3 regions of the Ruegeria sp. CDSA221 genome follow, and region 3 is predicted to be linked to each of the others. Evidence: riboswitches for the same ligand, from Rfam matches in the RefSeq annotation. Region 3 holds a riboswitch; each other region holds the start of a gene.
What was found. A riboswitch is a leader RNA that binds a small molecule or an ion and turns the genes downstream of it on or off. The one in region 3 is predicted to bind cobalamin.
Positions count from the first base shown of each region.

Region 1: another riboswitch for cobalamin. It lies ahead of AC2FJ5_RS02700 (DUF1636 family protein); the one in region 3 lies ahead of AC2FJ5_RS12415 (hypothetical protein).
Region 2: another riboswitch for cobalamin. It lies ahead of AC2FJ5_RS02630 (CbtB domain-containing protein); the one in region 3 lies ahead of AC2FJ5_RS12415 (hypothetical protein).

Region 1 covers NZ_JBXWPK010000002.1:65,836-72,571, reverse strand. Annotated here, with positions in the region: gene AC2FJ5_RS02715 (TolC family outer membrane protein) at 1-702, opposite strand, end outside; gene AC2FJ5_RS02710 (protein-L-isoaspartate O-methyltransferase family protein) at 798-1,451, opposite strand; tRNA gene AC2FJ5_RS02705 (tRNA-Cys) at 1,680-1,753, shown strand; cobalamin riboswitch at 2,105-2,311, shown strand; gene AC2FJ5_RS02700 (DUF1636 family protein) at 2,406-2,780, shown strand; gene cobW (cobalamin biosynthesis protein CobW) at 2,783-3,838, shown strand; gene cobN (cobaltochelatase subunit CobN) at 3,842-6,736, shown strand, end outside.
Region 2 covers NZ_JBXWPK010000002.1:51,991-58,726, forward strand. Annotated here, with positions in the region: gene AC2FJ5_RS02600 (CaiB/BaiF CoA transferase family protein) at 1-29, opposite strand, end outside; gene AC2FJ5_RS02605 (thiamine pyrophosphate-binding protein) at 16-1,635, opposite strand; gene AC2FJ5_RS02610 (DUF302 domain-containing protein) at 1,713-2,171, opposite strand; gene AC2FJ5_RS02615 (DUF1636 family protein) at 2,240-2,653, shown strand; gene AC2FJ5_RS02620 (hypothetical protein) at 2,650-3,144, opposite strand; gene AC2FJ5_RS02625 (CbtA family protein) at 3,211-3,909, opposite strand; gene AC2FJ5_RS02630 (CbtB domain-containing protein) at 3,914-4,084, opposite strand; cobalamin riboswitch at 4,122-4,330, opposite strand; gene cobF (precorrin-6A synthase (deacetylating)) at 4,374-5,117, opposite strand; gene cobA (uroporphyrinogen-III C-methyltransferase) at 5,110-5,838, opposite strand; gene AC2FJ5_RS02645 (cobyrinic acid a,c-diamide synthase CobB) at 5,835-6,736, opposite strand, start outside.
Region 3 covers NZ_JBXWPK010000007.1:47,393-54,128, reverse strand. Annotated here, with positions in the region: gene recR (recombination mediator RecR) at 1-378, opposite strand, end outside; gene AC2FJ5_RS12430 (YbaB/EbfC family nucleoid-associated protein) at 443-787, opposite strand; gene AC2FJ5_RS12425 (DNA polymerase III subunit gamma/tau) at 943-2,694, opposite strand; gene AC2FJ5_RS12420 (protein-tyrosine phosphatase family protein) at 2,851-3,351, shown strand; gene AC2FJ5_RS12415 (hypothetical protein) at 3,353-3,757, opposite strand; cobalamin riboswitch at 3,841-4,060, opposite strand; gene AC2FJ5_RS12410 (alpha/beta hydrolase family protein) at 4,200-5,057, shown strand; gene rsgA (ribosome small subunit-dependent GTPase A) at 5,082-6,110, opposite strand; RNA gene ffs (signal recognition particle sRNA small type) at 6,269-6,367, opposite strand; gene AC2FJ5_RS12395 (5'-nucleotidase C-terminal domain-containing protein) at 6,407-6,736, opposite strand, start outside.

The DNA.
Region 1 (6,736 bases), on a different contig from region 3:
GCTGGGCTGACCAGCAGTACGGCCCGGCAGTTTGCCAACTGCGTTCACATATTCCGCCTGAGCAGTGCTCAGATCGCCGCGCGCATTCGCCAGATCGGCCTGCGAGCTTGCAAGCTGAGCCTGAGACAATGCGACGTCTGTGCGGGTAACTTCCCCAACTTCGAAACGATCCTGCGAGGCGCGAAGCTCTTCTGCGGACAGTTCAACGTTGTTTTGACGAATCGATACGGTCTCTTCCTGCAGCAGAACACTCAGGTAAGCGGTCGCCGCGCGGAACAGGACCTGCTGTTCGATATCGATCAGCGCCTGCCGGGTCGACAGCACCGTTTCCTGCGCTGATTGCTTGCCCAGAATCGAGGCTCCGCCATCGTATAAAAGCTGGCTCAGCGTCAGGCCCGAGAAGAAGTTCGAAGGATCAACACTGTTCGTAACACCACTGTTTCTGCTGCGCGTATAATCTTGGCTAACCGCGACGGTCCAGTTGATAATAGGGCGCAAAGCCGACAGCGCGATCGCCACATCCTCGTCCGCAGCCCGCAGCAGCGCCCGGTTCTGTTCCAGCAAACCGCTGGTATTATAAGCTCCGATGAACGCATCGGTCAGGTTATCGGCCCAAACCGCCTTACCGGGCAACGTGCCCAGAGCAATACCCGCAGTCACTGCCAGAGTCCTGACCAGCTTGCCTCCTGCTGCAAAACGCATGGCGAAATCCTCTCAAATCAAAATAACGCAGCCCTCAGGGCAGTTTGCGTCTTTGTGTTGAACTAATCAAGGCAGCAGATAAATCTGCCCGCCGACTATAGCGAAAATGCACTCTCGGCCGAGAAAGCCTTCAGAACAGGTGCACTGGCGTTGAATGCCTGGCGCCAGGTAACGCGATCGCCTGATTTGTGGCCTATACGGACTGTCCCAAGATCACCTTCCATGAACAGGCAGGCGATACGCCCATGATCCTTAAGCTGGTCAATCAATGCAGACGGAACCTCTTCTACGCCGCCCTGGATCATGACCACGTCATAAGGCCCATGCTCGGCAGCGCCCTCATCCAGCGGCCCCACGTGAACAACCACATTATCCGCGTCAGCCTCCATCAGCAGCGTTTGCGCTTCGGCAGCTAGCGCTTCATCCGCTTCCACCGCTACGACCAACTGCGCCATACGGGCTGCAACAGCCGTCGAATATCCCAGCGCCGGAGCAATATCCAGAACAACCTCATCATTGGTAATGTTCAGCACATCCAGCATCTTGGCCAGTGTTCTCGGTTCCAGAATGCAGCGTCCAGCCTCAAGTTCTATCAAACCCTCGACATAGGCGGCTTCGCGTTGCGCGTCTGGCACAAAATTCTCGCGCTTGACGGACAGCATGGCATCAATGATCGGGAACTTGGTAACGTCCGAAGGCCGGACCTGCGTATCGACCATGGTGCGGCGGCGGGCTGCGAAATCTGTCATTGGATCGCTCATTCATTTCCCAAGGTTGCTGGGCTTGTGCCACATCCCGGGCAAACCAGCAACGGCCCGCAAGCGGAAACTTTCGTCTGTCGTGAAGATTTTAGAGTGATCCGATTGGGTGATCCAATTTTCAGTTCGTCAAATTTAGACCGAACCCACTGGACGCCCCGGATTAAAGCTGCTAAAACGCCTGTCACACCACGGCAAGTATTTGATATTACTTGAAAAGGCGAGTTGGCGGAGTGGTGACGCAGCGGATTGCAAATCCGTGTACACCGGTTCGATTCCGGTACTCGCCTCCAATACTTTCAAACAGTTGCTTCGCATTCGGCTTTTCGAGCCTGCGACACGCCGTCTCGCCACGGCAGTGCTCTGCTGAGTCAAGCTTGACACCGGATTGATCAGAAGGCGGTGAACTCACTGGCTCGGCCGGTAAATTTGACCGCTCTATCGATTCCACGCGATATGCCCTTTGAAGTAACGGGCCCGCGAATCCTTTCGTCTGGATATCTTCGAGGTGCAAAGCCCAAATTCGCCTGCGGTCATTTTGCATATGGCTGACCAAACATGCCGCTGACAGGCATTGGCAGGTCGCTTTTCCATTCTCGATGATTTCCGTGCGTCTGCCGCGCTTGACAAGCCCCCTGCCCGTGCCGCATGTCCCATCCGTTGGTGTCTGCATATGCAGATGAAAAGGGAATGCGTCAGCGGTCATCCGTCAAACGCAGCCGCCCCCGCGACCGTGACCGGAGAGGGTGCCCAAAGCCACTGGCCAGACAGGCCGGGAAGGCGGGACATCTGCCAGAGGCCAGCCTCTGACATCCGCAAGCCGGGAGACCTGCCAACATCCGAAGTTGAAACCGGACGGGGTGATCCGGTGTCGGGCCCATGTCGCAATACGTGGCCCGCATGAAACCCCGTCCCCCGCGAAGAGGATTTGGGGGGATGAGAGACATGACCGAGACCACACCTGTTGAACTGCTGGTGTGCACGACCTGCCGCCGCGGCCTGCCCGTCGAGAATGATGCAGATCGTCCTGGGGCGTTGCTGCACAAGGCGTTGGAGCAGGCAGAACTTCCTGATGGCGTCACTTTGAAGGCAGTAGAATGCCTTTCAAATTGCGATCAGGGCTGCTCGATTGTGCTGCGTGGCGGACCCAAACGTTGGACCTTTGTCTATGAGCATCTCGATGAAACCGATCATGTCGAGACCATTGTTGAAGGCGCGACCAAATATCTCGCGACCCAAGATGGCCTCGTTAAATGGCGCGAACGTCCTGAACATTTCCGCAAAAACTGTGCGGCCCGCATTCCCCCGATTGGAGCTTAGATATGAGCAATCTCGAAAAACTGCCCGTCACTGTGATCACCGGCTTTCTGGGCTCGGGAAAGACCACGCTGGTGCGTCATCTGATGCAGAACCCGCAGGGCAAGCGCCTGGCCATTGTGGTCAACGAGTTTGGAGATGTTGGCGTCGATGGCGATATCCTCAAATCCTGCGCGATCCCCGATTGCCCGGCGGAAAACATCATGGAATTGGCCAATGGATGCATCTGCTGCACCGTGGCAGATGATTTCATCCCGACCATCGAGGCGCTGATGGCGCTAGAGCCGCGCCCCGATCACATTCTGATCGAAACCTCTGGTCTGGCCCTGCCCAAGCCGCTGCTGAAAGCGTTCGACTGGCCCGATATCCGCTCGAAAATCACCGTGGATGGCGTGATCGCTCTGGCCGATGCCGAGGCTGTGGCCGCTGGTCGCTTTGCCCCGAATGTCGCTGCGGTGGATGCCCAGCGCCTGGCCGATGACTCGATTGATCACGAAACACCGCTGTCTGAGGTGTTCGAGGACCAGATCTCCTGCGCCGACATCATTCTGCTGACCAAGCCTGATCTCGCTGGCCCCGAGGGTATCGCCAAGGCCAAGGAAATCATCGCAGCTGAAGCCCCGCGCCCTCTGCCCGTGGTCGAAGTGGCCGAAGGGGCTGTGGATGTACGTATTGTGCTGGGGCTTGAGGCCGCCGCCGAGGATGACATGGACGCGCGCCCGTCGCATCACGACGGCCACCACGATCACGAGCATGATGATTTCGAAAGCATCATTGTCGAGCTGCCGGAACAGACCGATCCGGCCCAGCTGGTCGCCAATATCGAACGTCTTGCGAATGAACTGAACATCCTGCGGGTAAAAGGCTATGCCGCTGTTGCCGGCAAACCCATGCGCCTTTTGGTGCAGGCTGTCGGGGCCCGTGTGCGTCATCAGTACGACCGCCCGTGGGAGCCAGGTGAAGACCGCCGCTCGCGTCTGGTGGTCATCGCCGAACATGACGACATCAAAGAGGCCGAAATCCGCGATATCCTCGTGGGTGTAACCGAGGCTGCCGAGTAAGCCATGCACGTCGTCTTCCGCGAAAGCCATGGGTTAGAGGAAACGGAGACCCCGACCGATCTGGGCCAGAGCCCGGCGGATCTGGTGGTGCTGTCCTTTTCCGACAGTGACCTTGGCGCTTTCGCGGCAGGCTGGCATCGTGGTGGTGGACCCGAAGGCCGGATGCCGACCCTGCGGCTGGCCAATCTAACGGCGCTGAAACACCCGCTTTCTGTCGACACCTATGTCGAGCAGACGCTGGAGGGCGCCAAAGGCATCCTGATCCGCCTGATCGGTGGCGTGCCCTACTGGTCCTATGGCTTGCAGCAGGTTCTGGCACTGGCTCAAGCCAAGGGCATTGCCGTTGCTGTGCTGCCTGCGGATGGACGTGAAGATACGCGGCTGGATGACTATTCTACCCTGCCCGTTTCAACCCTGCGGCGGCTGGCGCATCTTTGCGACACAGGCGGTGAGGTCGCAGCGCAGGCTGCGCTGGCGCAAATGGCACTGGCCGCGGGGCTTTATTCTGGCCCGGTGATGGGGGCCAAGACGATCCCGGAATGTGGCGTATGGTGCCCGGATCGCGGTGTGATCCCGGCGGATACCGCATTCGCCGGTGATGCCAAGCGCATCCTCGTGACCTTCTATCGCGCCTATCTGACCTCGGCAGACACTGCCCCGGTCGCGGCCCTGATCCACCGTCTGCGTGCGCGTGGGTTTCAGGCTGTTGGCCTATTTGCGCCGTCGCTCAAAGCCCCTACCGCCGCTGACTGGCTGCGCGAACAGGTCGTAGCGCTGGCCCCCTCGGCAATCATCAACGCCACCTCCTTTTCGGGCAAAGGCGCCTCGGGAACGTCCCCGCTGGACGCCGCCAATGTGCCGGTATTTCAGGTCGCCTTGTCCACCGCACGCCGCAAGGCTTGGGTCGATGCGGAACGCGGGCTGTCCCCCGCCGACCTCGCAATGCATGTGGTCCTGCCCGAGGTGGATGGCCGCATTTCGGCGGGCATCGCTTCGTTCAAGGAACCGGGCAAGCGCGACCCGTATCTGGAATATTCCCGTTTTGCCCACCGCCCCGAGCCGGAACGGGTTGAGGCGATCATTGATCGGGTGGACGGCTGGCTGCGCCTAAGCGACAAACCCAAGCCAGATCAGGTCCCAGCGTTGGTGCTGTCGACTTATCCCGGCAAGGACTGGCAGATGGCCCATGCGGTTGGCCTGGATGCGCTGGCCTCGGCCGAGGCGATGCTGTCTGATCTGCAGGCCGAAGGCTATGACACCGCACCTGGCGCGCCGATTGCCGAGACGCTTCTGGATGCGCGACTGTCTTGGCCGCTCGCGGCCTATCAGACCGCGCTGGAAGACTTGCCGGAACAGTTGCAAACGGATCTGCAATCCATCTGGGGCAAGCCTGAGGACGACCCGATTTTTGCCGATGGTGCGTTCAACTTTACCGCCTTGAACCGGGGCAAGACACTGATCGCGCTGCAACCGGAACGCGGCACGCCCGAGCTGCGCGATGACGACTATCACGATCTTTCGCGCACCCCGCGCCACAGCTATGTTGCCTTCTATCTCTGGCTGCGTAAGGGGCATGGCGCGGATGCGCTGATCCATATCGGCGCGCATGGCACGTTGGAATGGCTGCCAGGCAAATCGGTCGCCCTGTCCCAAAACTGCTGGCCTGAGGCGTTGGTCCGAGATCTGCCGGTGATCTACCCCTTTATCGTGAATGACCCCGGCGAGGCCGCACAGGCCAAGCGCCGGATCGGCGCGGTTACACTGGGCCATATCCCGCCCCCGATGCGAACAAGTGACACGCCGGACCGTATGGTGCGGCTGGAATCCCTGCTGGACGAATTCTCGAACGCCGACGGGCTGGACCCCAAACGCCGCGACCGACTACAAGAAGACATACGGGATGAGGCGCAGGCCATTGGTCTGGAAAGCGATCTGGGTCTGAATCAGGCAACCTGTACCGCCGAAGCGATCACCCGTATCGACCGATTTGTCTGCGACATCAAAGAAAGCCAGTTCGGCGACGGCTTGCACGTCTTTGGCCGCGTCCCCGAAGTGACCGGCAATTTTGATGCCACGCCTTCGGCGCATGCGGAACGTCAATCACTTTTGGACGCACTGGCCGGGAAACGGATCGAGGCTGGCCCGTCTGGCTCACCCTATCGCGGGCGCTCGGACGTGCTGCCGACAGGGCGAAATCTTTACACCACCGATCCGCGTTCGGTTCCAACACGCGCGGCCTATACCCAAGGTGTCAAACTGGCCGAGGAACTAGTGCGGCGGCATCTGCAGGAAGAAGGCGATTACCCCAAGGGGCTGATTGTCGACCTCTGGGGCTCGGCCACGATGCGCACTGCGGGTGAAGAATTCGCCATGGCGCTTCACCTGCTGGGTGTGAAACCGGTTTGGGACAAGGGGTCGGAGCGGGTTTCCGGTATCGAGGTGCTGCCAATCACTGATCTCAGCCGTCCACGGCTAGACGTGACCTTGCGTGTCTCGGGCCTGTTCCGCGATGTATTCCCGACGCTTTCTGCGCTGTATGGCCAGGCAGTGCGAGCATTGTGTGAACGGGACGAGGCAGCAGACTGGAACCCATATGCCGGGCAGGCACCGGCCGCCCGTGTCTATGGCCCCGCCCCCGGCAGCTATGGCCTGAACATGACGCAGCTATCCGAAATCTATACGGACGAAGCGCGCACACAGGCCGGTCAGGCTTGGCTGGACGCCAGTTCCTTCGCTCTTGAGGGCGAGCAAATTGCACGGGATGTCGATGGTATTACCCAACGCGTTGCCCACGCCGATAGCTTTGTTCACCTTCAGGACCTGACCGAAACCGATCTGCTGTTGGCCAATGACTATGCCACGCATGAGGCCGGTTTTGCCGCCGCCAAGAAAGTCACT
Region 2 (6,736 bases), on a different contig from region 3:
CCCTTCAGCGGCCCTTCAGATCCGGCCATCATATCCTCCGCGGTCAATCTCAGCAGCGATTACGGTGAACCTATCAGACTTGGTTGCCGCTTCCAGAGCATCCCTCAGTTCGGCGCGGGTGCGCACCGTGTGACCATTCCCACCGAAGGCCCGGCCCATAGCTGCAAAGTCGTGGCGGTCGAAATCGACGCCTACGTTCCCCATTTGCCGCTGACGCTGTTTCAATTCGATCAGGGCAAGGCTGGCGTCAACGAACACCAGGAAAATCGGGTTACCACCCATCTCGGCAACGGTCGACAGTTCTCCGGCGACCATCAGGAACCCGGCATCACCGGAAAAGCTGATGACCGGGCGCGTGGGTTCGGCCAGCTTCAGCCCGATGGCCATTGGCAGAGCGCAGCCCATGGTGCAGAGCGCCGAAGACTGGATCAGCCCGCGTTCTTCGGAACATCCCCACATCTGGCTGAGAAGGATGCGATGTGCGCCGCTGTCAGCGGTGGCCAATGTCTCGGCAGGAAGAGCCGCGCGGGTTTCCGCAATTACCGCGGCGGGACCCCACACATCATCAGTAGGGAAGGCTCGCGCCAGGGCGGCCCGAACCTGTTCGGGTTCGCCGCCGGGCCAGGTGGCGCGGGCAGGGTTGCCCTTTGCAATGGCCTCGAGGGTCGCGCCGGTATCAGCCACCAGGTTCAACCCGGCCTGATGCATGTAGTGATCGTTCGGAACCGCCGAAATGTCGATGACGCGCTTTTCTTCGGGGTCCCATATCTCGCGCCAGCCTGGGCGCATTTCGATCGGGTCATAGCCCAGACACAACACCAGATCGGCCTGTTCAACCAGCGGCACCAGATGGGTGTCAGCCAGCGGCGACAGGCCCGCGCCGCCAAGGCACAGTGGATGATCCTCGGGAACCACGCCCTTGGCCTTGTAGGTTGTCACAAAAGGAATGCCAAAATGTTCAAGGAACGCCTGCACCACATTGCGCGAGTCGTCATACAGAACATCCAGGCCGATAATCGCAATGGGCCGTTCGGCCTGTGCCACCCAGCGGCGGGCTTTTTCAACGCAATCCCCCTCGGGCGCGACGGCGGCAGGTTTGACAATACGGCGGCGTTTGACATCGGTCACAGGCGCATCCGCAACCGAAATCGGCACGTCGATATGCACCGGTCCTGGGCGCGGCTGATTGGCGAGCGACACCGCTTTGTCTGCGATAATATCCGCGCCTTTGGCGGTCAGCAGGAACGTCCCTTTGGTGATCGAGCGATAGACCCGTGCGTGATCCATGACCTGATGGGTGTATGTCAGCGCCTCATCTGCGTCGACACAGCCGGTCAGCACGATCATTGGCACCCGGTCCTGCAACGCATTGGCGACCACATTGATCCCGTTCATCGCGCCTGGGCCGAGTGTGGCCACCAGAATGGCCGGGGCGCCGTCGCGGTGATGCACCGCCTCGGCCATAAAGCCGGCCGCGTTCTCGTGTTTGGTCAGGTGAAAGGTTATCCCCGCCTTTTCCAACGCATCCACTAGGGTCAGCACCTCGCCACCTGGCATGCCAAAAGCGTGGCGGCAGCCAGCCTCATAAAGCCGTTGGGCCAGAATGTCCGCAGCGCGGGGCGACGAGTCCTGCATCAGTAAAGCTCCGAAAACTGTTTCAACGCAGATTGCGGAGGACAGACCCGGACGCAAGGCGCATCACGCCAGTGTGACTATTTGACAGCGGCTTCGGCCACGATCTGAAAGGTGTCATCCAATTCCTGGGCAATGTCCCTCAGGGGGTCTCCGCCCTCATAGATATAGGGCGCGAATACAAAGCTGGGCGTTTTATAGGATAGGGTGGCGGTGCCGTCCTCGTTTTCGGTCACGTAAAACCGGATCGGTGCTTCGATCATTGCGCGCACCGAGGTTTCCAGCACGCGCACCGCATAGTCATTGTTGAAGGCGCCGATCACCAGATTGCCTGGGATTGTAATTCCCCGCGCGGCGGCGGCTTTGGTGGGGCCGGCCTGCGTGACCACGATCAGACCGTTTGCCTTAACCGCCGATTTGGTGTCCGAGACCAATTCATCATAGCTTTTGCCCGTTGGATACACGGCCCATCCCGAGAGCGGTTCGTCGGCCCAGGCGGGCAGGGCCAGCAGGGCGAAGACGGTCCAAAGCAGTTTCATCCAGAGGCTTCCTTTTAAGGTGTCTGCAGAAATCCTGCCAGAAATGTGAGAACGTCGCACTCACAATCTTGTGTGCATTCGGGATTGCGCCGCGCCGCTTAAAGCCGCAGAAACGGGCGCAGGACGAAGGGAAAGGTCTGGATCGGATGCGCCTGATGATCTGCAAAACCTGTGGCACCGCACGCGATCGGGCGGCCGAGGTGCAGGCTGTGAAGGACGCACTGAAAAGGGCTGGATTGACGGATCAGGTCGAATTGAGCGAACACGCCTGTTTCAGCAGCTGCGCGGAACCCACGGCGCTGGCTATACAGGCGCTGGGGCGCGCATCTTATGTGTTTTCGGGTGTCGATGTGGTGGCGGATGCTGCGGATATCGCTGAAACTTGCCGTACTTACCTGAACAGCCCGCAGGGCTGGATCGAAGACGCCCGACCCTGCGGGCGGCTTCGGATGTGTTTGCGTGCGCGTATTCCGGCGCTTTAGTCAACCTGAACCGTAACCGCAGCACGAACCGGCACGTTATCGACCGAAAGCGGGCTATGGCTGTTGGAATTCAGCGAAACCGAAACCTCGACCTCACCTTTGGGCAACTGATCAATGTGCATCCAACTGCCGTAAAGCCGGGCGAGCTTTTCTCCGTTGATGTAAACATGCGCGTGCCCTTCGCCTGCCATGTCTGCGGTCGATGCGTTCTGCGGTGCGAAGGTAAAGTTTTTTGGCATAACATGCAGGTTCCAGCCAGACATAGGATCCTGTGTCAGAGCGATGTCCAGTGTAGGTGCATCTGTGCCTGCCGGTAGGTTCAAGGCCGTGGAATGATCGTGGGCCATGGTCTCAGTGGGTGAGGCTCCGTGAAGAGACGGATCAGAATGGTCGTGGCCATCAAATGTGACGCCGTTTGCAGCAGCAATTACAAATCCTGTACCGCCGCCAAAGACCAGACCGATCACGAATAGAGCAAGTGAACGGGTCATTGTATTTCCTTGAAAACATAGGGAAACGCGCCAAGTTTACCCCCAGCGCGTTCAATCGAAGTGCGATCAGGCCGTTGCTTCGGAAGGTTGCGCTTCTTTCTGCCAGAAATAGCCAGCGAACGCGCCAACCAGAACCCATGCAACCAGACCGATTCCAAAAGCTCGTGCCGCGAACAACGCGCCAATTTCAGTCGGCACAGGGCCGGTGAAAACATCGGGCTCGGGTGCACCAATAAGATGTGGCACCAACAGAAGTACCGCGGCGATCACATAGCTGATCAGGTTACCTCCAAAGGCGATCAACCACATGGCGACAAGGGCTGCTGCAACTGTTGCGAACCACCAGACCTGACGTGCATAGACATCGGCTGCTGCGACACCCGGCACTTCGGGCGCAAGGGTGAAACCTGGTGCAAGGTGGAAAGCGATAAATCCGGCCAACCCCCAAAGAACGCCGGTCCGGCCATCAATCTGATGCCCTTGACCTTCGGCTACCGACATCAGCGCAACCATCACCAGCGCATAGCCGGTATAGGTCAGCATAGTAAAGATGACACTCAGAGCATCACGCGTCAGTTCAGAGAACATGCGCGGCAGCTCGGGATGAGCCGATACGGTCTCGCCCCCGAAATGCACCAGCTCTCCGGATTCATAAAGCTCGGCATGCAACAATACTGGTTGCACAAATACCAACTGCAGCAAGGCGGCAATCAGCCCCGCTGCAGCACCAGCGAACAACGCGCTGGTCAATATACGACTGAACACGGTCTTAGTGGCAGGGGAAGCCGGTCGCGTGACGCACGTCATGCGCTGCATCATGCAGGGCCGCTGCCTGAACGTGACCGGTCAGCGTGATGAGGCCCAGACCCAGAACCACTGCAAACATGACCGGAACAAAGCCTGTAAGCGCGGCGGATGCTGTTTTCGTTTGTGTTGCCATTTTGTATTCTCCTCTGCCGCCGCACCCGACGGCCGGTGTTTCGTTTTTTCGCCTGGCAGGTCTCCTGGCTTGCGGGTCGATGCCTCTGTTCGCCTTCCCCCCGGATAACCGGGAGTGGCTGGTTGAACAGGGGCTCTCCGCTTACAGTCGCGGGGGCGGCTTTGGAGTTGACCACCGAGGCAGTCGCACCAAATTCCCTCTTAGCATCCGGATTTCTCCGGCAGGACCAGACACCCCCATTTAGCCGCTATAGCTGTGGCGGTGCAATCATCATTTGCGACGTATTGTGTCAGATTATGCGCTTTTTCAGCAAATAAATATCCATGATCCAACCATGGTCGGCACGGGCATGGGCGCGGCGGTCCAGAATCTGCTGGGCAACCTCGGCCAAAGGGCCTTTGATCAGGATTTCCTCTTTCATGCCGACATATGCGCCCCACCAAATGTCCAAGTCTTCCATGTCCAGGTTTTGGAATGAACATTCACCATCCAGCATCACCGCCACGTTTTCTGCGGTTTCCGGCCATCCTTCGTCCCGGATGCGACGACCAGTTGTGACGATATAGGGCGCGCCCAGTTCGTTGATCGGAATCGCATGGGCCGCCGTCAGCGCTTGAAGCGCTGTGATGCCGGGAATCACGCGTGTTTCTGGCTGAGGGGTCAAACGTGCCGCGATTCGCAGCGAACTGTCATACAGCGACGGATCCCCCCAGATCAGCAGCGCCACATGGCGGGCCTTCGGGTGGGCTGCGATGGCCTCCTGCCAGCGCAATGCAATCGCGTCGTGCCATTCGTCCACTCCGCGTAAATAGCCATCATCGGCACGGCGTTTGGGAATGTCGAAATACGCGATTTGCGGAGGAGTATCCGCGACCTGAGCGATGATCTGCTCGCGCAGCCCTGCCAGATCGGCCTTGTTTTCGCCCTTGCGGGGGATCAGGATCAGGTCCGCCGAACGGATCGCCTGCGCCCCTTGAAATGTCACATGATCCGGGTTGCCGGTGCCAATACCGATCAGCGTCAGGTCAATCATTTTCGAACTCTGCCAGAGGTCCATACAGAATCAGGGCCGGGGCGGTGCCGATCTCCGTTTCCAACTGCTGCGACAAGGCACCGATGGTCGAGCGTTGCAGCTTTTGTTCGGGGGTCGAAACGGATTCGGCCATCAATGCAGGCGTGTCCAGCGGTAGGCCGTGCGAATGCAGGGCGCCAACCAAAAGGGGAAAGGTGCGCTTGCCCATAAATACGACGGTCGTAGCCTGTGTATCAGCCAGTGCTGCCAGGTTCAGATCTTCGGGCAGTTTGCCACTGACATCGTGGCCGGTGACGAATTGCACGCGCCGCGCGGTCAGTCGCCGGGTCAGCGGAATGCCTGCCGCTGCCGCCGCCGCTACCGCCGAGGGGATGCCGGGGATGATTTCATAGTCGATCCCGGCCTCTTGCAGGGCCACCAGTTCTTCTTCAAGCCGGCCGAACATGCCGCCATCACCGGATTTCAGCCGCACGACATGCTGACCGGTTTGTGCATATTCGACCAACAAGCGGCTGACGTGATCCTGCTTGGGCGAGGGGCGCCCGGCGCGTTTGCCGACACCAACCAGATCAGCATCCTCGCGGGCGTGGCTCAGGATCGGGCCGCTGCTGAGGTCGTCAAACAGCACCGCATCAGCTTTCTGCAACCTGTCTACCGCCTTCAGCGTCAGCAATTCCGGGTCGCCGGGGCCTGAACCGATGAAGGACACAAAACCACTCATGCCGAGGCCTCGGCGATCAGATGAAAGAATGTCCCGGTGACATTGTCTCGCACCGATCCGGTTTGCGGGCCTTCCGCGCCTTCGGCGTCGAACACGCGCGCCAGCGGGGCGTCAGGCTGTTCGATGATCGAGGAATAGTGGAACTCATGCCCGCGTAGCGCTGTGCCTTCGGTAAATCCGGCCATCGAGGCCAGTAATTCCGCCTTGCGATAACCCAGGTTGAACTTGCGCTTTTCATAGGAGGTCACAAGGCCCAGAAGGCCCGCCATTTCGTGCCGGACTCCGTCTTTGTCGATCAACGCCTGACCCAGCGCCATGTAGCCCCCGCATTCGCCATGCACAGGTCTTGTCTCGGCATGTTTGCACAGCCCAGTCTGGAAGGTGTTGGCGGCGGCCAATGTGCCTGCGTGCAACTCGGGATACCCACCCGGCAGCCAGACCAGATCGACATCCGGGGCAGGGGCTTCATTCGCCAGTGGTGAAAACGGTAGGATTTCTGCACCCGCCGCGCGCCAGCCTTCCAGCAAATGCGGATAGGTGAACGAAAACGCAGCATCCCGGGCCAGTGCGATCCGCTGCGCCGGAGGGCGGGGCAGCACGGCTGACGATGGCCTATTTGGGCTTGAGGAAGCCGCCCGCTTGATCGCCTCCAGATCGACATGTTCACGCAGGAACGCAGCATAGCCGACAATAGCGCTTTCCAGATCGGGATGTTCCACTGCCTGGATCAAACCTAAGTGCCGCTCGGGAAGTGTCAGGTCTCCGCGTCGTGGCAGAACGCCCAGAACCGGCAGGCCTGCACGTTCCATACCCAACCGGGTCAGACGCTCGTGGCGCGGGCTGGCGCAGCGGTTCAAAATTACCCCGGCAAAGGGCAGGTCGGGGTTGTACATCCGAA
Region 3 (6,736 bases):
GCGGGGGATGCGCAGCTCATCCGGGCCTATCCCGTCCAGAGCCGACAAGGTGCCGCCCAGTACGTGATAGCGGCCTTTGAAAACTGCGGCGCGTTCCATCGCCCAAAGGTCGGCGACGTCTTCGACGACGCACAGCTCTCCGGTCGCGCGGACTTCGCTATCGCAGATGTCGCAGATATCCGAAGTGCCTACATTGCCGCAATTCAGGCACTCACGGGCAGTGATGGCAACCTGTTGCATCGCGTCCGCAAGCGGTGTCAGCAGAAGGGCGCGTTTGCGGATCAAATGCAGCACTGCGCGACGGGCCGAACGTGGGCCGAGGCCCGGCAGTTTGGCCATCAGGTCGATCAGATTGTCGATATCGCTGTTCGAACTCACTGCGCTTGCTCCTGCATAAGGGCCGGGCAGTTGGGCCCGGCCGGTATTTCGTCAGGAGTGCCTATCAGAACGGCAGCTTGATGTCTGCGGGCAGGCCCATGCCTTCGGTCAGCTTAGCCATCTCAGCCTGCGACCGTTCTGCGGCCTTGGCCTGAGCATCTTTGACGGCGGCCAGGATCAGATCTTCGACCACTTCCTTGTCGTCGCCGTTAAAGATTGACGGGTCGATATCGAGACCTTTCAGCTCTCCCTTGGCCGTGGCTGTTGCCTTGACCAGCCCTGCACCGGATTCGCCGACAACCATGATGGTATTCAGCTCTTCCTGCATATCCGTCATCTTGGTCTGTAGATCCTGTGCGGATTTCATCATCTTGGCCATGTCACCCAGGCCGCCGAGTCCTTTGAGCATCGGTATTCTCCTAATATCCGGTTTGACGCCTAAATACGGGCGCGGTCGGCGCGGCACAAGGGCCGAGCTGGCTCCTGCCCGTCGTCAAGGCCTTTGGCCAGACCTTTCCTCCCGTTGGGCGCGGGAGGTTTCCAGTTGGGTAAGATGGGACGGTTTCAGTCTTCCTCGAACGGGTCCCATTCGTCTTCGACCTCGGGCAGCGCCTCGGTTTCCACTTTGGCGGCACGTTCTTCCGGTGTTTCAATCCGCTTGATGCGTGCCTTCGGAAATTGCATGAGCACCGCCTGAACCAACGGGTGTTTCTCAGCCTCTGCTTTCAACGCCAGCTCGGCGGCGTCTCGAATCTCGGCGATGGTCGCAACCTCACCATCGGCCACAATCGACACAGCCCAGCGGTTGCCAGTCCATCGTTGCAGCGACGAACCCAGTCTCGCCGCCAGATCTGTGGGTGCGTTCTGTGTCGGGGTGAATTCGATCCGCCCCGGTTGGTAAGAAACCAGCCGCACCCCGTTTTCGACCTCGACCAGAAGTTTCACATCCCGATTGGTGCGGATCAATTCAACCACGTGGTCAAAACTCGGATACCGTGCCAGCGCCGATTGGATATCATGGGCCAGAGCGGCCGACGGCGCGCCGGCGGGGCTGCTGGTTGCGGACACGTAAGAAGATGATGCCGCTGGTACCGGAGCCTGAGAGGGCACGGCCATACCACCGCCCGGACCACCATTCGGAGGCGGTGGCGGGTTGTCCTGCAGGCGCTTGATCAGCTCTTCGGGGCTGGGCAAGTCGGCAACATGGGTCAGGCGGATAACGGCCATTTCAGCAGCCATCATGGCATTTGGCGCGGCCGATACCTCTTCCAGCGCTTTCAGCAACATCTGCCACATCCGGGTCAAAACGCGCATTGGCAGGGCCTCGGCCATTTGCTGACCACGAGCACGTTCATCAGGGGAAACCGTCGGGTCCTCGGCTGCGTCTGGCGTGATCTTTACAACCGAAACCCAGTGCGTGATTTCGGCCAGGTCACGCAGCACGGATAGCGGATCGGCCCCTTCGGCATATTGCCCGCCCAATTCAGTCAGCGCGCTTGCTGCATCCCCTCGCAGGATCATTTCCATCAAGTCCAATACCCGGCCCCGGTCGGCCAGACCCAGCATCGCGCGCACTTGATCTGCGCTGGTTTCACCGGCCCCATGGCTGATTGCCTGATCCAGCAGCGATGTTGCGTCGCGCGCCGACCCCTCGGCCGCGCGGGTGATCAGCGCCAGGGCATCATCCGCGATCTGTGCCTTCTCAGCCGCTGCGATCTTATTGAGCAGGCCAATCATGTCCTCGGGTTCGATCCGGCGCAGGTCAAATCGTTGGCACCGCGACAGAACAGTCACCGGGACTTTGCGGATTTCGGTCGTGGCAAAGATGAACTTCACATGCGCAGGAGGTTCTTCCAACGTCTTGAGCAGCGCGTTGAACGCGCTGGTCGAAAGCATGTGAACCTCGTCGATAATGTAGATCTTATAGCGTGCACTGGCGGCGCGGTATCGGACCGAGTCGATGATTTCGCGGATATCATTCACGCCGGTTCGGCTGGCGGCGTCCATTTCCATCACGTCGACATGGCGACCTTCCATGATGGCGACGCAATGTTCGCACTGGCCGCAAGGCTCGGTCGTGGGCTTGCCTTGCCCATCAGGACCGATGCAGTTCATGCCCTTGGCGATGATCCGGGCCGTGGTTGTCTTACCGGTGCCGCGGATGCCAGTCATGATGAAGGCTTGTGCAATCCGGTCGGCCTCGAACGCGTTTTTCAGCGTGCGCACCATTGCGTTCTGACCGACGAGGTCAGCAAAAGTTTCCGGGCGGTATTTCCGCGCGAGAACCTGATAGGCGGGGCTGGGCGTGTCGGTCATGTCTGCTCTGTTGGATTCGTGTCAGGTTTGCAGCGTAGAGACCCCCGCCGTCCGCGTCCACCGCGCGCGAAAAGGAATTTCGTTTTGGCAAGTTGTATCAGAGCCGGTAAATCATGAGGGGCTTTAGCCCCATGTGGTGATGCAGGAAAAGGAGCTGTGTTGGAGAGTTTTGCAATTCACCCTCTTGGATTGGGCAAAGGGCAGATCGCTCTGTGCCCACTGCCGGGTGTCACGGGCGATTATGCTGGGGATTTCGCAGTAATCCGGGATTGGGCGCCGGACCTAATCATCTCGATGACTACTCTGGATGAGTTCCAGCATTCCGGCGCGCGTTCATTCGAGGCGGACCTGCAGTGCGAACGGATTGCCTGGGTCCACCTTCCGGTCTCCGATTTCGGCGCCCCCACGCCTGAGGTTGAGGCGCTTTGGCCGCAAGCCAGCGCAGCCGTCCGACATGTCCTTGCCAGTGGCGGCAAGGTGCTGGTGCATTGCCGCGGTGGGTGCGGACGCTCGGGGATGGTTGTGATGCGGCTAATGGTGGAATGCGGCGAAGCGCCTGACCAAGCGCTTCGGCGGTTGCGTGCGGTTCGGCCCTGCGCGGTGGAAACCGACGCGCAAAAGGACTGGGCCGGGTTGCCGGCCCGAACCCTTCCCTGAATCAGGCAGACACTTGATACGGAATACTGTCGCTGCGCGGCGGCAGGGTCGAAACGTCGAGCATCGCACAGGGTGGTTCTGACAGAAAACCAGCGGATTTCTGGGTGAACTCCGGCCCGAACATCATGTCGCCATAGGCGTCCAGCTTTTCTGTCGGCGTGTCCGTGCTGGTGCCGCAATAGACTCTGATCTGTTCTGATTGTGCCCGAAAACGGGCCGTGCAGCCTTCGGTGCAATGGGTCAGATCGCTGGTACCTTCGACCTCGAATGTTTTGGATGTCGCAGGCCTTGCCGTCGCCATCGCCTCGGCCATGGCGCGTGCCATTCGGGCAAGGGCGGGGCAGGGTTTCCCGGTCCTCTGACAGACGGTTGCGGTGAATTCGTGTGTTTTTGTCTTCCAGATCATAATGCGCCCTCCGCGCGCAGGACGAAGGGTGAGGATCAGGTTTGACAGCGCGCTGACGACCTGCCCGGACACCCCGCCCGAGTTTCGGTTTCGATACGATGGCAGGTCTCCTGACTTGCGGGTCGTCGCTTTGCCGACCTTCCCAGCCCTGGGGCCAGTGGTATTTCGGCATTGCTCACCGCTTACAGTTGCGGGGGCAGTCGCGGAGTTGGCCCTTTCCGGCATCGCCGGGGCAGACCGCACCGTGTTCCCTTTTCATCCCGCCCCAATTCCGGGGCAAGAACCATCACCACATCGCTAGCGGCTATGCAAACCCCGAGTCAAGCCACCTGTTGGGGTGAAAACCGGACGTTTGGTCATCTTGATGAAATCTTGACTCTGGTGGCCGAAATCGGGCCGATTGTTGAGTGAACCGAGTAGTTCAGAATTTGTTGGAAGCGCCATGCTTGATACCACGCCCTGCGTCCAGACTAAGGACTTTGACTTTGCCTCAGGCTCTGCCAGCCTGTCGGCACGGCTGTATCTGCCTGCAACCGAGCCGAAGACCGCCGTGGTGATTCACAGCGCAACTGCAGTGCCGCGCGAATATTACCAGCATTTTGCCCGTTGGCTGGCCGCCGAACAGGGTATTGCCTGTCTGACCTATGACTACAGCGATTTCGGGCATTCGCTGCGCGACAAACTCAAAACCTCCGAGGTGACCATGGCGGATTGGGCCTTGGTCGACATGCCCGCCGCACGGGCTGAGATGCGCAGGCGGTTCCCGGACGCTTTGCAGTGGAGCATCGGTCATTCCCTTGGCGGCTTGCTGGGGCCGGTGCAGCCAGACATTGATCAGATCGACCGGATGATCTGTGTATGTTCGGGGCTGGTTACTCTGTCCGACCATCCCTGGCCCTATCGCGGGCTGGCGTGGTTGTTCTGGCACGGCCACGGGCGTCTGGCAGTGAATGCACTGGGGTATCTGCCGGGCAAAGCTGTGGGGATCGGTGCCGATTTGCCGGGCCCGGTCTATTGGCAATGGCGCAGCTGGTGCACGGCGCCGCAGAATTATGTGCCGCAGATCGGTGACGCTCTGCCCGAAGCGAGATGGGCGCAATCGAATACGCCGGTGGACCTGTTCGCCTTCGAGGACGACCAGATGGTGCCGCCAGACGCAGTCTGGCGGCTTGCCGATCTGTATGGGCCGAAGGCGCGGCGACATCTGTTGTCTCCGAATGAATTCGGAGCGCCTGAGATCGGTCATATTGGCGCTTTTGCCCGCAGAAACCGGGCGGTTTGGCCCCGGTTGATTGCCTGAAAACGAGGCGCCTTTTTGTCACGCTTAGTGTCTGCTGCGGGACTTTTTGTCGTGCATGACGGATCGCACCATTTTGCCAAAGGCTTTGTCACGTGCCCGTGACTGCGCGAGGGTCTCGGAATTCCTCTGATCTTCGCGCCGAAGCTTGTGCCAGCGCGCCAGCCGGTCGGGCTCAATCACGCCATTGGCAATCGCCTCCTGCACAGCGCAACCGGGTTCGGCCTGGTGCTGGCAATCTGAGAACCGGCACGTTGCAGCCAATTCCAGAAGGTCTGAGAAAACCTCATCCACGCCGTCTTGGGCATCCATCAAACGCAGGGCGCGCATTCCTGGCGTATCAATCAGCCACCCCCCGTTTTGCATCGGGTGAAGCGCACGGTGGGTCGTGGTGTGGCGACCCCGTGCGTCATCCTCGCGGATCCCCGCCGTTGTCCCGGCTTGACCAGTCATGGCGTTCGCCAATGTGGTTTTGCCAACACCGGATGAGCCGATCAAAGCCGCGGTTTGCCCGGCAGGGCACCAGGACAGGATCGGATCAATCTCTGACGGCTCCAGCGCGTTGACTGTCATTACGGTCAAAAACCGGGCCAGCGCACTGGCCTGACTGGCATAGCTCTCTGGGTCAGGGCAGCTGTCGGCCTTGGTCAGGACAACAACCGGATAGCATCCGGCCTGATGCGCCAGCGCCAGATAACGCTCAAGCCGTGCCAGATTGAAATCGGCATTGCAGGAACTGACGATATACAGCACGTCCACATTCGCCGCGATCAGCTGAACCTGCGCACCGGTGCCTGCGGCCCGGCGTTGCAAGAGGCTTTTGCGCTCCAAAAGATGCCGAATGCGGTTTTGATCATCCGCAAGGACCCAATCGCCAACCGCAAATTCGCCGGTTGATCGGTCAGGGGTCAGATCAGATGTGCCGCCAAGCGCATTCAGTCCGATCAGGCGATCACGATGGACGGCGTTGATGCGATGCGGTGTGCAGGTAGGGTTCACAGCATGTTGGGCTGCAAAATGAGAGGACCATCCCAGGTCCGAAAGTGTTTTGGACATTGTTCTGCCTGTGTTCAGATACAGGAAACCATCAGGGTGGCAGGCGCGCACCCATCGGTAACGTGTTCAGGCAAAAGCGGGGGTTAGTCCCGGAAACGCTCTGCCCGAAGGGTCATTGCTACAATCATAAAGTCCCTCCTGCGGCAGTCGTTGCGCGTAAGTGAGAGGTTGGACATCGACCCAAGCGGGGCTCGTTGTGGCTGCTTCCTTCCGGATCTGACCAGGTTGGCGAGGCGCTCGCCCGCGCCAACCTCTCGAGGGTGGATATAGGCAGTTGGCCGGAAAAACACAACCCGTCAGAAGGTCAGAAGAATCCGTAAAAAGCCATTTTCGTCGGTTCCAAGGACTTGTGGATCAAATTCCTGAATGTCCTGCAGATGTCGGTGGGCATTTGGACCGGTGCGTAAGATCGCCTGCGTACCCGTGTTACTGGTGATTCTGAAGGGTTCCTGGGCCTCTTCCAGCGGATCGCTGACCAAGGTGCCTGACAGATAATCCAGCAGGGCTTGCTGGACCGGCAGGATGGGCATGTCGATACGTTGCGCATTACCCGCAAATGGGAAATGCCCGCCCCCGCTGGCGCGATAATTGTTAAGCGCGACGGCAAATTGCTGATCCGGTGCAAT